2 regions of the Flavobacterium sp. PL02 genome follow, and region 2 is predicted to be linked to the other one. Evidence: riboswitches for the same ligand, from Rfam matches in the RefSeq annotation. Region 2 holds a riboswitch; the other holds the start of a gene.

Region 1 (5,900 bases), on a different contig from region 2:
CCACCAAAGGCTCCAAGCGAAATCAGATCTCCGTTTTTCTTGGCTAGATACGTATTAGCTCTGCTTAAAATTTTATCATACGTTTCACCGTCATTCGCTGCAGGCAAATCATTTATAAACTGTCCCGGAGCAGGTTTAAAATCAAATACTTTGGCAATAAATGTTTTATAATCCTTAGCTTCCTTGCTTACGTGTACTTTAATTTTTTGTGTTTGCGTATTTCCGTTATCAGTTATAACTACTGTAAGTTCATACGTTCCTATTTCTGTTGCTGCAAATAAGGCTTCTCTTGCAGTGTTGTTTGCCAAAGAATAATTTTCTGAAGGAGAATTTGTTACGCTCCAACTGTAAGTTGCATTTGCGCTTACGGTACTATTTACAGTAATTGGTACTATTGTAGCCCTTTGTGCATTGTACTCATTGTTACCAATACCACCTGTTGGCGGATTGCTATTATCAGAACTATCGTCTCCACTAGAACAATTGGCTACCAATGCTGCTGCGAGTATAAGCAATAGCGTTCGGAAATGTTTTAAAGATTTGTTATACATGATTTTACTATTTTAGTTTTTGGTTATAAAAGCAATATGTGCAGGTATATTTCCTGCTGTAGTTTTCCATTTTAATTTTCCATCGGGTGTAAAGCAATAGATATAGCCTGTTACGACATAATTTTGTGCATCGGTGATATAAATTTCTTTGGTTTCGGGATTTACCTGTAGTCCGTAAGGAATCATTATTTGTTTATCTGTACCGTCTGTGATTATCTTGTCGCTTATTATCTTTTTGGTTTTAGTGTCTAATATTCCGTAGGTTACTTTATTACTATTAGTAAGATAGCTCCACGATACACTATAGAAATAGAGTAAATCATCTACTAAACACATTCCTAGAACCGGAATATCGAGTTGCATTTTTTTCTCATCCGTTTTGGTATCAATTACAAAAAGATTTGATGGTGTATTGTAATAATCTCCTCTGGAACTCACATAAATATCTCCTCTACTGTCTATTTGCATACTGTAAAGATTTATACCTACATCTATCTTTTTTATTTCGGTAAAAGTCTCAAGATCAATCACAGATACGGTTCTGTCATAATTAGGAACTCTATAACCTCCAGAGTTTGCTACATATAATTTTCCGTTACTTACCACCATTTGCTCTGGCTGATAACCTACATTTACTTTTCGTTTTATTTCTAATGATGTCGTATCAATTTCGGCCACAAAACCTATCTCTGCATTAGGATCTATGGCTACAGGACCAGAATAGGAACTTACATAGGCTTTGTCTTTATAAAAAGCTACATATCGGCAATTAGGAATATCAATTTTTTTGATACGTTTTGCCGACCATTTATCGATTACTTCAACTTTATTCGAACAGTTTATTACAGCATAAACCTTGTTGCCATAAATTTTTATATCGTTACCTACATCTCCCAATTCTTTTATAACTGTAGGATTTCGTTCCGAATAAATATCGGTAGTATAATTTCCGGTTCTATAATTAAATATATCGATGCTCGCCCGGTTCATCCCCATATTACCTTCGTTAAGCAGATAAAAACCTTCTATCTTGCCATCACTTCTTGGTGCAGCAACGCTTTTATCCGAAGATGGAAAAATGGTTTCTTCTTCTCTACAAGAAACAAAAGCAAGGGCTATAAATAAACCGAGAATTAATTGTGTAGTTATCTTTTTCATAGCGCAATACTTATTATAAATTTCATTGTACGTCCCGGCATCGGATAATTGTATATAACCTCATACTGCTGATTAAGTACATTGTTTACCTCTATTGTTCCTTTTATTAAATATTTGCTTAAAGCAAAAGACTTTTGTACTGCTAAATCGTGTGTGTACCAAGGCTGAATTTCATTGATTTTGATATTGTTGACATTACCATTATATCGTTTTCCTACATAAACAAAACTGTAGTTAAAATTCCAGGTTTTATAATCAGCATTTAATATCCCAGAACCACTATGCCACGGTGTATAAGGAATCTGATCTCCGTAAGAAGACAATTCTAAACCTGCAAATTTTGTATAATCTCTACTTTCAGAATAAGTGTAGGTAAGATTTGTAGCTAAGTTTACATTACCAATATGCATTCCTATATTAAGAACAGATTCTATTCCTTTTCCTTTTACTTGTCCCATATTGGTCATCATCCATCTGAATAAATTTCCTGTTGGAGCAGCCACAATTTTATCTTTGGTATTGGTATAATATCCATCAATCTGAATAGAAAGTTTGTCTAAAAAAGCATTGTTTACAGGTAAATTATAAGTAAATCCAACATCGTACTGATTCATATATTCGGGTCTCAAAGTACTAGATCCGACCATGGTATAATACAAGTCATTAAAAGTGGGCATTCTGAAAATACGTTTTGCAAATGCTCGTAAATTAAAATCGTAGTCTTTAAATGGTGTATAACCAAGGAATAATGCAGGAGTAAACTCTTTTTTGTCGGGAGCTTTTGCGTTATAGCGCACTTCTTCCTGAACATAAGTACCCACAACACTACCTAAAGCTTTAAATTGCCCCAGTCTGAAGGAACTTGCCAAAGAAAATAATGCTGTATAGCGTTGCGGAAATGAAAATTGGGTTTGAATGCCTTTTCTTGTAGCATTTAGTTTATTGTATTGAAAATCTGTAGATAACGAAACATCCCATGTAGGTAATATGTTGTACATATTTACTGCCGAGAAATATATTTCTTGTTGGTAATAACTATCGTCAGATTGTGCTCCTTCGGTTACTGTTTCTCCTAAAATATGGGCAGTATCTCTGGCAACATAATGTGTATAATCATAAGCATATTTTGCCTTTGCCTGAAATTTATATTTTTTTGTAAAATCCTTTACTATAGATGCCTGTGTGAAAAAATTTTTATCGTACTGTCTAAATCCGTCAGAAAACTTATTTTCTACAATTGCTCCCGGTGCTCCCCTATCCGAATCGTAATAATAAACTTTGGCATCCCAGGAACCATTATTTATTTTTCCGTAAAGTCCAGATTCAAATCTGAATGCTTCAATATCACTATTATGTCTTGTTGCAGTAGTATCGTAGGCTACAGTACCATCCTGATTGTTTCTTTTGTATCTAAATTTATATTGACCGTTAGATTTTATATATTCAGAACTTACGCTCATGCTTACTTTATTACTAAGCTTTTGTTCCCATCTAAAAGACGGATCAAAATAATTTATGGTCATGGTTTTAAACCGCACCAATAAATTAGTTTTTTTATCTCCTTCAAAAACGGGACGTTTGGTTCTTAAATAAATGGTAGATGCTGCTGCAAAGTCTTTTGCAGACTGAAAGATTTCACTTTTCTGACCGTTATACATGGTAAGAGATTCCATGTCGTCTAGGGAATACTTACCCAAATCAGTAACTCCGTTTTGCGCATTACCTAATTGGATTCCGTCATAAAAAACACCTACATGGTGCGTTCCCATATTACGGACATCTACAGTTTTAAGTCCGCCAAGACCACCATAATCTTTAATCTGGACTCCGGCAAAATAACGAAGCGCATCGGCAACATTATGACTGGCAAGATTTTCTAGTAATTTCCCCGAGAGGCTTTGCACAGGAATTACTTCCTGGTATGGTTTTGCCTTAAGAATTACTTCTTTTAGTTTGCGAATGCTATCATTGGTTGCTTGCGAATGAAGCAAAAATGGAGTAAATAAGATAAAAACGAATAAAAGCTTTTTGTTTGTATTATACATCACTAAATAAATTATAAAAACTTTTCGCGATGTAATAATCAAGAAGCATAATAAGAAAGTCCCGCTATAAAATAACAGGCTAATTTTCTTGTTCTTCAACTTTATTCCTCGAAAGTTTTAAACTATGTGATTTTGGCAGGTCTCCTGACTTGTTCTATCTTTAAACAACCTTCTCATCCCGAGAATCGGGACAATGGCATTAGTAACGTTTAAAGACTTATTATAGAACTTACAGTAGCGGGTCTGTTCAGGATTTACACCTGATTCCCTTTTAACTATTTCTTCTTAAAATTTTAAGAAAAAGTAGACCAAAATTTTGAGCAAATATATAACATAAGTTTATGAAAAAAAGTTCTTATTTAATTTAATTACAATTAAGACAATAAAACAAGGGCATAATCTGCTAATTTGATAATTTTCATTTATATCCAATAAATTTAAAAATATGACAATATATCAGTTTGAAAACTAGACGATTCTTGTAAAAAAACAATATCTCGATATTTCGACATCCATTTAGTTACCTCCTATTTTTTAATAAAATCTAAAATAGTTCATCATTGTTTTTTACATAAAATGTATATTTGATTTTCTCTATTTCAATATTTAGAAAGCCTTTATAAATTAGAGAAACTCAATCTTAAACTCAAAAAAATTAGCATAAAAAATGGAAGTAAAAAGTTTAGAAAACATTGATATTAAAGATCTATTAGCGGTTATTAATTTATCTTTTTCAGATTATATCGTGCCTTTTAGTCTTAATTTAGAGCAACTTAAAGCTAAGATTTCTGCCGAAAATATTAAATTAGATTTGTCTATCGGAGTTTATGCTGAAGATAAATTAGTTGGATTTATGCTGCATGCTTTAAATACTACAAACGAAGAATTTGTTGCTTATAATGCTGCAACTGGTGTTGTTCCAGATTATAGAGGAAAAGGTTTAGTTGGTAAAATGTATGATATTTTAGTGCCGAAATTAGAAAATCTTGGCGTAAAGCAAATGGTTTTAGAAGTTATAGAAGGAAATCATCCTGCAATACGAGTTTACGAAAAGATGGGTTATACAATACATAGAAAACTAGATTGTTTTAAAGGTAAAGTACCGGCATTAGATATAAATCCTAAAGTTGATATAAAGAATCTTAAAGAAACTCAATGGGAATTGTTTAAATCTTTTTGGGATATAGAACCTTCATGGCAAAACGATATTATGGCAGTGAGCAATAGTATAGAATTTAGCCAAATTCTTGGAGCTTATATAGATGCTGAATTGGTAGGTTATGCAATATATAATCCTACATCCAAAAAAATTAATCAAGTAGCTGTAGCTCCTAATTATCGTCGTAAAGGAATTGGTACGAGTTTATTTAATCATATTAACAATGCTGTGGATCAAAATGAATTATTAGTATATAATGTTCAGAATAGTTCTGCAGAAGCAAAAGGATTTATAAAAAATTTAAATATACCATATACAATTTCGCAATTTGAAATGAAAAGGAATCTTTAAGTAAAAAAGAAATACAAATTTTCGGTTGTAAAATTAATTAGGCAAAAGAATTAGTGACAATTAGTGTAATTCGTGTTTAAAATTGATTTATAATATTTGAACCTAGACGAAAGTTTACTAAAATTTGATTTTTTTTTATAATTTTTCAGCAGAATTGTATTTTTAATTATATCAGTTATTTGGAGCTGTTTTTTATAAAATTTTAAGTAAGATTATTACTCAACTTAGTCATAAAACTCACATAGTCTGAGTCTTCCATTAGGAAGAACCTATATTTTTTAGTATTTTTGCACCCTTTTTTACACAATATAATACAACAATGGCACATTCAAACAATGATTTAATCCGTTTTTTAGAAGCACAAAACCAGCTGTATCTTACCGCTCTTTCTGAAATTAAAAAGGGGAAAAAAGAAACCCACTGGATGTGGTTTATTTTTCCACAAATTACGGGTTTAGGCACTAGCGATACAGCCAATTTTTATGCTATTACCGATTTAAAAGAAGCTACAGAATTTGCAGCACACCCAATTTTAGGAAAACACCTTGTTGAGATTTCTGAGCTTTTATTGACTTTTAAAATGAAATCAGCAGAATCACTTCTGGGAGAGTTAGATGCTAGAAAATTACGTTCTTC
Region 2 (5,900 bases):
CCAGGAAAATCAATTGTTGAAGAAACTGTATTGGTGCTCATGTTGACTTTTACTAATTTACCAGTTGTTTCAGGTAAAGCATAATATGGTCGTCCATTACATAAAACATATAAAGTGCCATTATCTTTTACTAATGAACTAGGAACATCTCCTACTACAAAGTTTGCTGTAACTGTATTAGTGGTAGAGTTGATAACTGATAATGAGTTTCCTTGGCCCCAACCACCTTTATGAGCTATATAAAGTTTACCTTCGGTTTCAATTATTTGTTCTGGACCTTCAACAACAGGAATTGTTGATGCAACAGTATTTGTGGCAAGATCGATTACAGCTACGTAATCATCTGAAGCGTCTCCTGGATTACCCCAGTTTGTAATATATCCTTTTCCATTTGTAAATGCAATATAGCGAGGATTGCTTATTTTTGTACTGATTGTAGCAACGCTTTTAAATGTATATCGGTTAACAACTTCAATTTTATTACCTCTATTTACAATGATGTAAGCAAAATCCCCATTAAAACCAATGCTTTGGGGTACATCTTTAATGTCTTTACCTGGATTTACTAATGAAAAAACATCTTTTTCTAGTTTAAAATCGTTTGATAAATAGGATATGGACCCATTGACTTGTTCAAAAACACCTTCTTCAATAATGAATAATCCACCTTCATAGTTTCCTCTTGGTTCTTGTGGGGTATTATCATCGTCGCTACTGCAAGAAGCAAAAAATGCAGAGCTTATGATTATAGCTAAAAATAGTTTGTTTAATTTTTTCATTTTTTTAAAAGTTAAGATTTATATATACTGTGTAATTTCTTCCAGGCATTTGTCTGCTAATAACTGGCTGATAATTTTCATTCCAAATATTTAGTATTTGAAATCCAAGTTTGTAGCTATTCTTTTTTCCTAAGTCATAATCGATTCCTAGATTACCAACGCTATAAGGTTTTACTTTGGTAGCAGGATTGTTAAAAGGAGTGCTGTAAACATCTCCATTATATAAATATTGAAAATAAGAAGAAACTTTTTTCCAATTATAAGAAACAGATCCAGTTAATTTATGATAAGGAACATATATAAGTTGTTTGTATAATAGTTCTCCTTTAATTAATTGTTGGCTTTCAGAAACGGTATAGGCATAAGTTCCGTTAAGAGTCAAATTGTGATTTTTTATTTTTGTTCTCCATTCCAAAAGTACTTCGGCCCCATAAGCTCTTACTTTGCTTGTGTTTTCTGGAGACCAAGTATCACCTCCGCCTTCAGAAGGGATCCAGCGTAATAAATCTTTAATAGAATTATAATAAGTAGTTACAGATAATGAGAAGTTTTTTGTAAAAAATTCATTACCGATTTCTCCCTGATAAGAAGTTTCAGGTTTTAAATCAGGATTACCGCTTCCTTCCCAAAATAAATCGTTGTAAGTAGGCATTCTAAAATTCTTTGAAGCGTTTAATTTGATACGGTAAAAATCAGTAAATTGATATCTTGTTCCTAAAGAAAAGAGAAAAGGATTTCCGTAATTATCTGTTAATTCCTGACGAACACTGGCTGTATAATCCCATTTGTCAGTTACAGAGTGTTGCAATAATAAACTAGCAGATCCTATTTCTCTACTTACATTGTCAATACTAGATCCATGTCCTTTATTACGATTGTAATCAATAATAGTATTCAGTTTGATTTTATCATTTACATCAAAAGCCAAATCATATTTAATAATAGAAGTTTCAACCTTTCCATAAGTGAAAAAATCTGAGGTAATATTTGGGTAATATTTATAAGATTCTCCGATATGTGCCACTCTTAATTTAGAAGTGAATCGATTAAATATATTCTCCCATTCTAAAAGATTACGGGTATTGAAATCATTGTATTTTGTTTTGGTTCCATTAGGAGAGGTCAAAGAGAAATGACGCTCTGCATCATAAAACTGACTGTATAATTTTAAGGTGTTTTTAGAGTCGATTTTATAACCAAAAGTTGTATTCATACTTGTGTTGTAGTATTCTCCGTTAAGGTTTTTTTGATCGCTTTTTCCAGGATATTTAAAATCATTTTCAGAACTGTTTCTAGAAATACTAACCTGAAGGCTATATTTTTTTGATGAAACATCAGTACGATAATTTACACTGTAAGTATCATAACTTCCTGCACTAAAAAATAAATGATTTGAAAAATTGTTTTTAAAACTCAAATCATTGTTAAGGTGAATGCTTCCACCAATAGCGCCACTGCCATACAGAATACTTCCTCCTCCGGATTTTACAGCAATAGAATTGAAATCTCTTGTTCCAATTGTATTAAAATCAGCTTGACCTAAAAACTGTGAATTAATATTTATTCCGTTCCAGATGACAGCCGTTTGTGCACCAGTAGTTCCTCTAAAGGATGGAGCAGAAGTCATACCCAGGCCATTTTCTTTAAAGTAAATAACAGTATTATAATTTAAAAGGGAAGTTAAAGAAGCCTGATTTCTATTAATAATAGAGTCATTAAGTACCTGAACCGATTGTGAGTCTGAGTATTTTTTGAGGTTAGTGTCGGAAACTATAACTTCTTTTAATTTTGTTATAGAATCATTTTGTGCCAAAAGGAATTGGCAAACTAAGAGCGAAAAACAGATGTAAAACTTTTGTAATGTCATAATTTCTAAACTCTTTTTCCCGAGAGTTCGATATTTGTTAACAAAGGCAGGTCTCCTGGCTTCGCGTCTTGTTGTTTCCCTTCCCGTCCTAAAACAGTGGTTTTGTAGTTAACAACGAGCATCCCTTACAGGACTAAGCTTACAGTTGCGGGTACAGCTCAAGATTTTCGAATGTTGATTTTGATGTTTTCAATCTTCAATTACTTGATTCCCTTTTAATGTGTCTCAAAAAATATAGCACAACCTTAATGAAAGTGCAAATATAAAGTTAAAAAAGCTTATAAATCAATTCTGTTTGATTATTTAATACTATTCATAAACAAAACAAAAGTTGATTTTATTTAGATTTCGACTTTAATTACTTGTCCAAAATCGACTTTGTTTTGGAAAGCATCTTTAAGAGGAAGAGAGTTTAAAAGACATAATATGCTTCTTATTACTCCGGCATGTGCAACAATAATTGCCTTTGACGGTTTTTTAGCAAGTATTTCGTTTTCTATAAAATGAGTGACTCTTTCATGTAAATCGATGAAAGATTCTCCGTTTGGAACTCGAATATTTACGAAATCTTCCATCCACGGATTTAAATCATTTGAAGAAATTTCATCCCAATTTTTCATTTCCCAATCACCAAAATCCATTTCCATCAAACGTTTGTCCTCTTTGTAATTTAAAATTTTGGTTTCTTGTTGGATATGTTTGGCAAGTAACACACAACGTTTTAATGGACTCGAATATAACAATGCATTTTGAGGTAATTGCTTTACAATGTTTTCAAAAATCAAATCATAAGGTTCGGCAATATTTACATCAGTTTGACCGTAGCAAATTCCTTTTTCGCAAACAGTTTCAGTATGACGAACTAAATAAATTTCCATATTGCTATAACACTTAAGTAAAAAATAACTTCGCAAACTTGTTGTGTTGCGCCCAAACAATCTCCAGTATAACCATCAATCCATTTTTGGAAATAACGTGCCAAAAAATAACGTGTTAGGAAAACTGGAATTAATACTAAAAGTAATTGATATTGAAAATAAGAAAGAACCAAGAGAGGTAATAAACCAAAAAAGAAAGAACCTAAAACTTCTTTCCAACTAAAGCTTTTTGCAATAGGTTTGCTTTTGCTTGTAGCATCTTCACGAGAGTATTCATGAGTAAATACAATACTTATTGCGGCTAAACGGCTAATAGAATGCCCAGCAATAAACAATAATAAAATAGTAATTACCGATTGCTGACTTGTAATCGTTTCTATAGTTACTAGTTCAGAAAGTAATTGGAACTTCAATAAAAATAATAATACAACACCAATGGCTCCATACGCACCAATGGCACTATCTTTCATAATGAGTAAGATTTTTTCTTTGGTCCAACCTCCGCCAAAACCGTCACAAACATCGGCAAATCCATCTTCATGAAAAGCTCCTGTAGTCAAGATACCGGCAATCATTCCTATAATTATTGCTGCGGATGCTGAAACTAAAAAGGAGGCACCATAAAATGCTAGAAAAGAAATTCCTCCAACAATCCAACCAATCAAAGGGAAATAACGGCTTGCTTTATTAAGGTAATCAGGATTATGGTCGATATTTTTAGGACAAGGAATTCTTGTGTAGAACATTAATGCAGTAAAAAATATATGGAGCTGTTTTTTCATTTAATGATTTTGTTTTTTTAAGAGAATTACTGAAACTAAAAACTTTTATTTTTTACTAATACCAGCATTCTCAAAAGTAGCCATTTCGTTTAGAAAACCAGTTGCCGATTGTAATATAGGCAACGCAACTGCACAGCCAGTTCCTTCACCTAAGCGTAAATCGAGTTGTAATACCGATTTGACTTCAAGATAATTTAACAGTTTCTGATGTCCTTGTTCGGCCGAAGAATGACAGAAAATAGCATTCTTTTTAATATCAGGATTTATTTTGTAAGCAACTAAAAAAGCTACAGTACAAATAAAACCATCTACAAGAATAAGCATATTGTTTTTATAAGCGGCTAACATTCCGCCAGCCATTTGCATGATTTCAAAACCACCAAAATAAGCGAGTTGCTGTTTTAATTCGGCTTGACCGGAATAATTTTCGATAGCTTTTTTAAGGGTTTTCTGCTTCTCAATTAATTTAGCATCATCAACTCCAGTTCCTTTCCCCACACATTCTTCTATAGAGAAACCCGTTAAAACACTCATCAAGACAGATGCTGTAGAGGTATTCCCAATACCCATTTCGCCAAAACCAATGCAATTACTTCCAGTTTTTGCAATAGAATCAACAATTTCTGAACCTTTCAAGAAACACAATTGTAATTCGGTTTCGCTCATTGCGGGAGCGTGTAAAAAGGATTGAGTTCCTTTGGCAATTTTAGCATTAATTAAATTCGCATTTGTAGGGAAATCATAATTTACACCAGCATCTACGATAGAAAGTTCAATTTTATTTTGTTTACAAAAAACATTAATTGCTGCACCGCCTTCTAGGAAATTACCAACCATTTGGCGGGTTACATCTTGCGGATAGGCACTCACACCATGATTGGCAATACCGTGGTCTGCTGCAAAAACAACAATGTTTGGTTTCATAATCTCAGGTTCCAGAGTTTGAAAAACTGTTCCAATCTGGAATGCCAGCTTTTCTAAAATACCTAAAGCTCCAATAGGCTTAGTTTTTGAATCGATTTTATGCTGTAGCGCTTCTTTAAAAGAGCTTTTAACTTCGACTTTAGGTTTATTATCAAAATCTAATTTCGGAATAAGACTCTCATTTACAGTTTTGATTTCGATACAATCAAAAGTTTCCGATTTTTGCTTCCAGTTTAATTGCTGCAACATCGGCTGATTGTTGTAGTTTGTCGCAGGTTTACCAATACAGAAATAACCAAGCGGTTCTATATTTTCAGGTAAATCAATTATTTTCTTAAACTGATAATAATTTAAAATAGAAACCCAACCCATACCATAACCTTGCTCCGTAAGTGATAACCAGATATTTTGGGCAGCACAAACCGAACTAAATTTTACAGCTTCATTACTACCAACAGTTCCTATAGTAAAATTGTTTAGCACCGAGCGGTCATAAGCAATTATCATCCCGATAGGAGCCTCTTCTATAGCTTCCAACTTCAAGGATTTATAGCGTTCTTTTTGCTCCTCGTCATCGGTTAATAACTCCGCTTTTTTATTATAATCCAAAAATAAATCTTTGATAGCTTTTTTAACTTCATCCGATTTTATGATGTAATACTTAGTTGCA

What was found. Region 2 has a riboswitch for cobalamin ahead of SHI72_RS08045 (TonB-dependent receptor plug domain-containing protein). Riboswitches for the same ligand answer to the same signal wherever they lie in the genome.
Region 1: linked by a shared signal. The riboswitch ahead of SHI72_RS14680 (TonB-dependent receptor) and the one ahead of SHI72_RS08045 (TonB-dependent receptor plug domain-containing protein) in region 2 are both predicted to bind cobalamin.

The regions. Positions count from the first base shown of each region.
Region 1 covers NZ_JAYGJP010000004.1:309,128-315,027, reverse strand. The annotation lists gene SHI72_RS14690 (cell surface protein) at 1-551, opposite strand, end outside; gene SHI72_RS14685 (YncE family protein) at 564-1,709, opposite strand; gene SHI72_RS14680 (TonB-dependent receptor) at 1,706-3,754, opposite strand; cobalamin riboswitch at 3,871-4,082, opposite strand; gene SHI72_RS14675 (GNAT family N-acetyltransferase) at 4,422-5,264, shown strand; gene SHI72_RS14670 (DUF1810 domain-containing protein) at 5,584-5,900, shown strand, end outside.
Region 2 covers NZ_JAYGJP010000002.1:31,657-37,556, reverse strand. The annotation lists gene SHI72_RS08050 (YncE family protein) at 1-779, opposite strand, end outside; gene SHI72_RS08045 (TonB-dependent receptor plug domain-containing protein) at 784-2,646, opposite strand; cobalamin riboswitch at 2,674-2,909, opposite strand; gene cobC (alpha-ribazole phosphatase) at 2,988-3,524, opposite strand; gene SHI72_RS08035 (adenosylcobinamide-GDP ribazoletransferase) at 3,509-4,306, opposite strand; gene cobT (nicotinate-nucleotide--dimethylbenzimidazole phosphoribosyltransferase) at 4,352-5,900, opposite strand, start outside.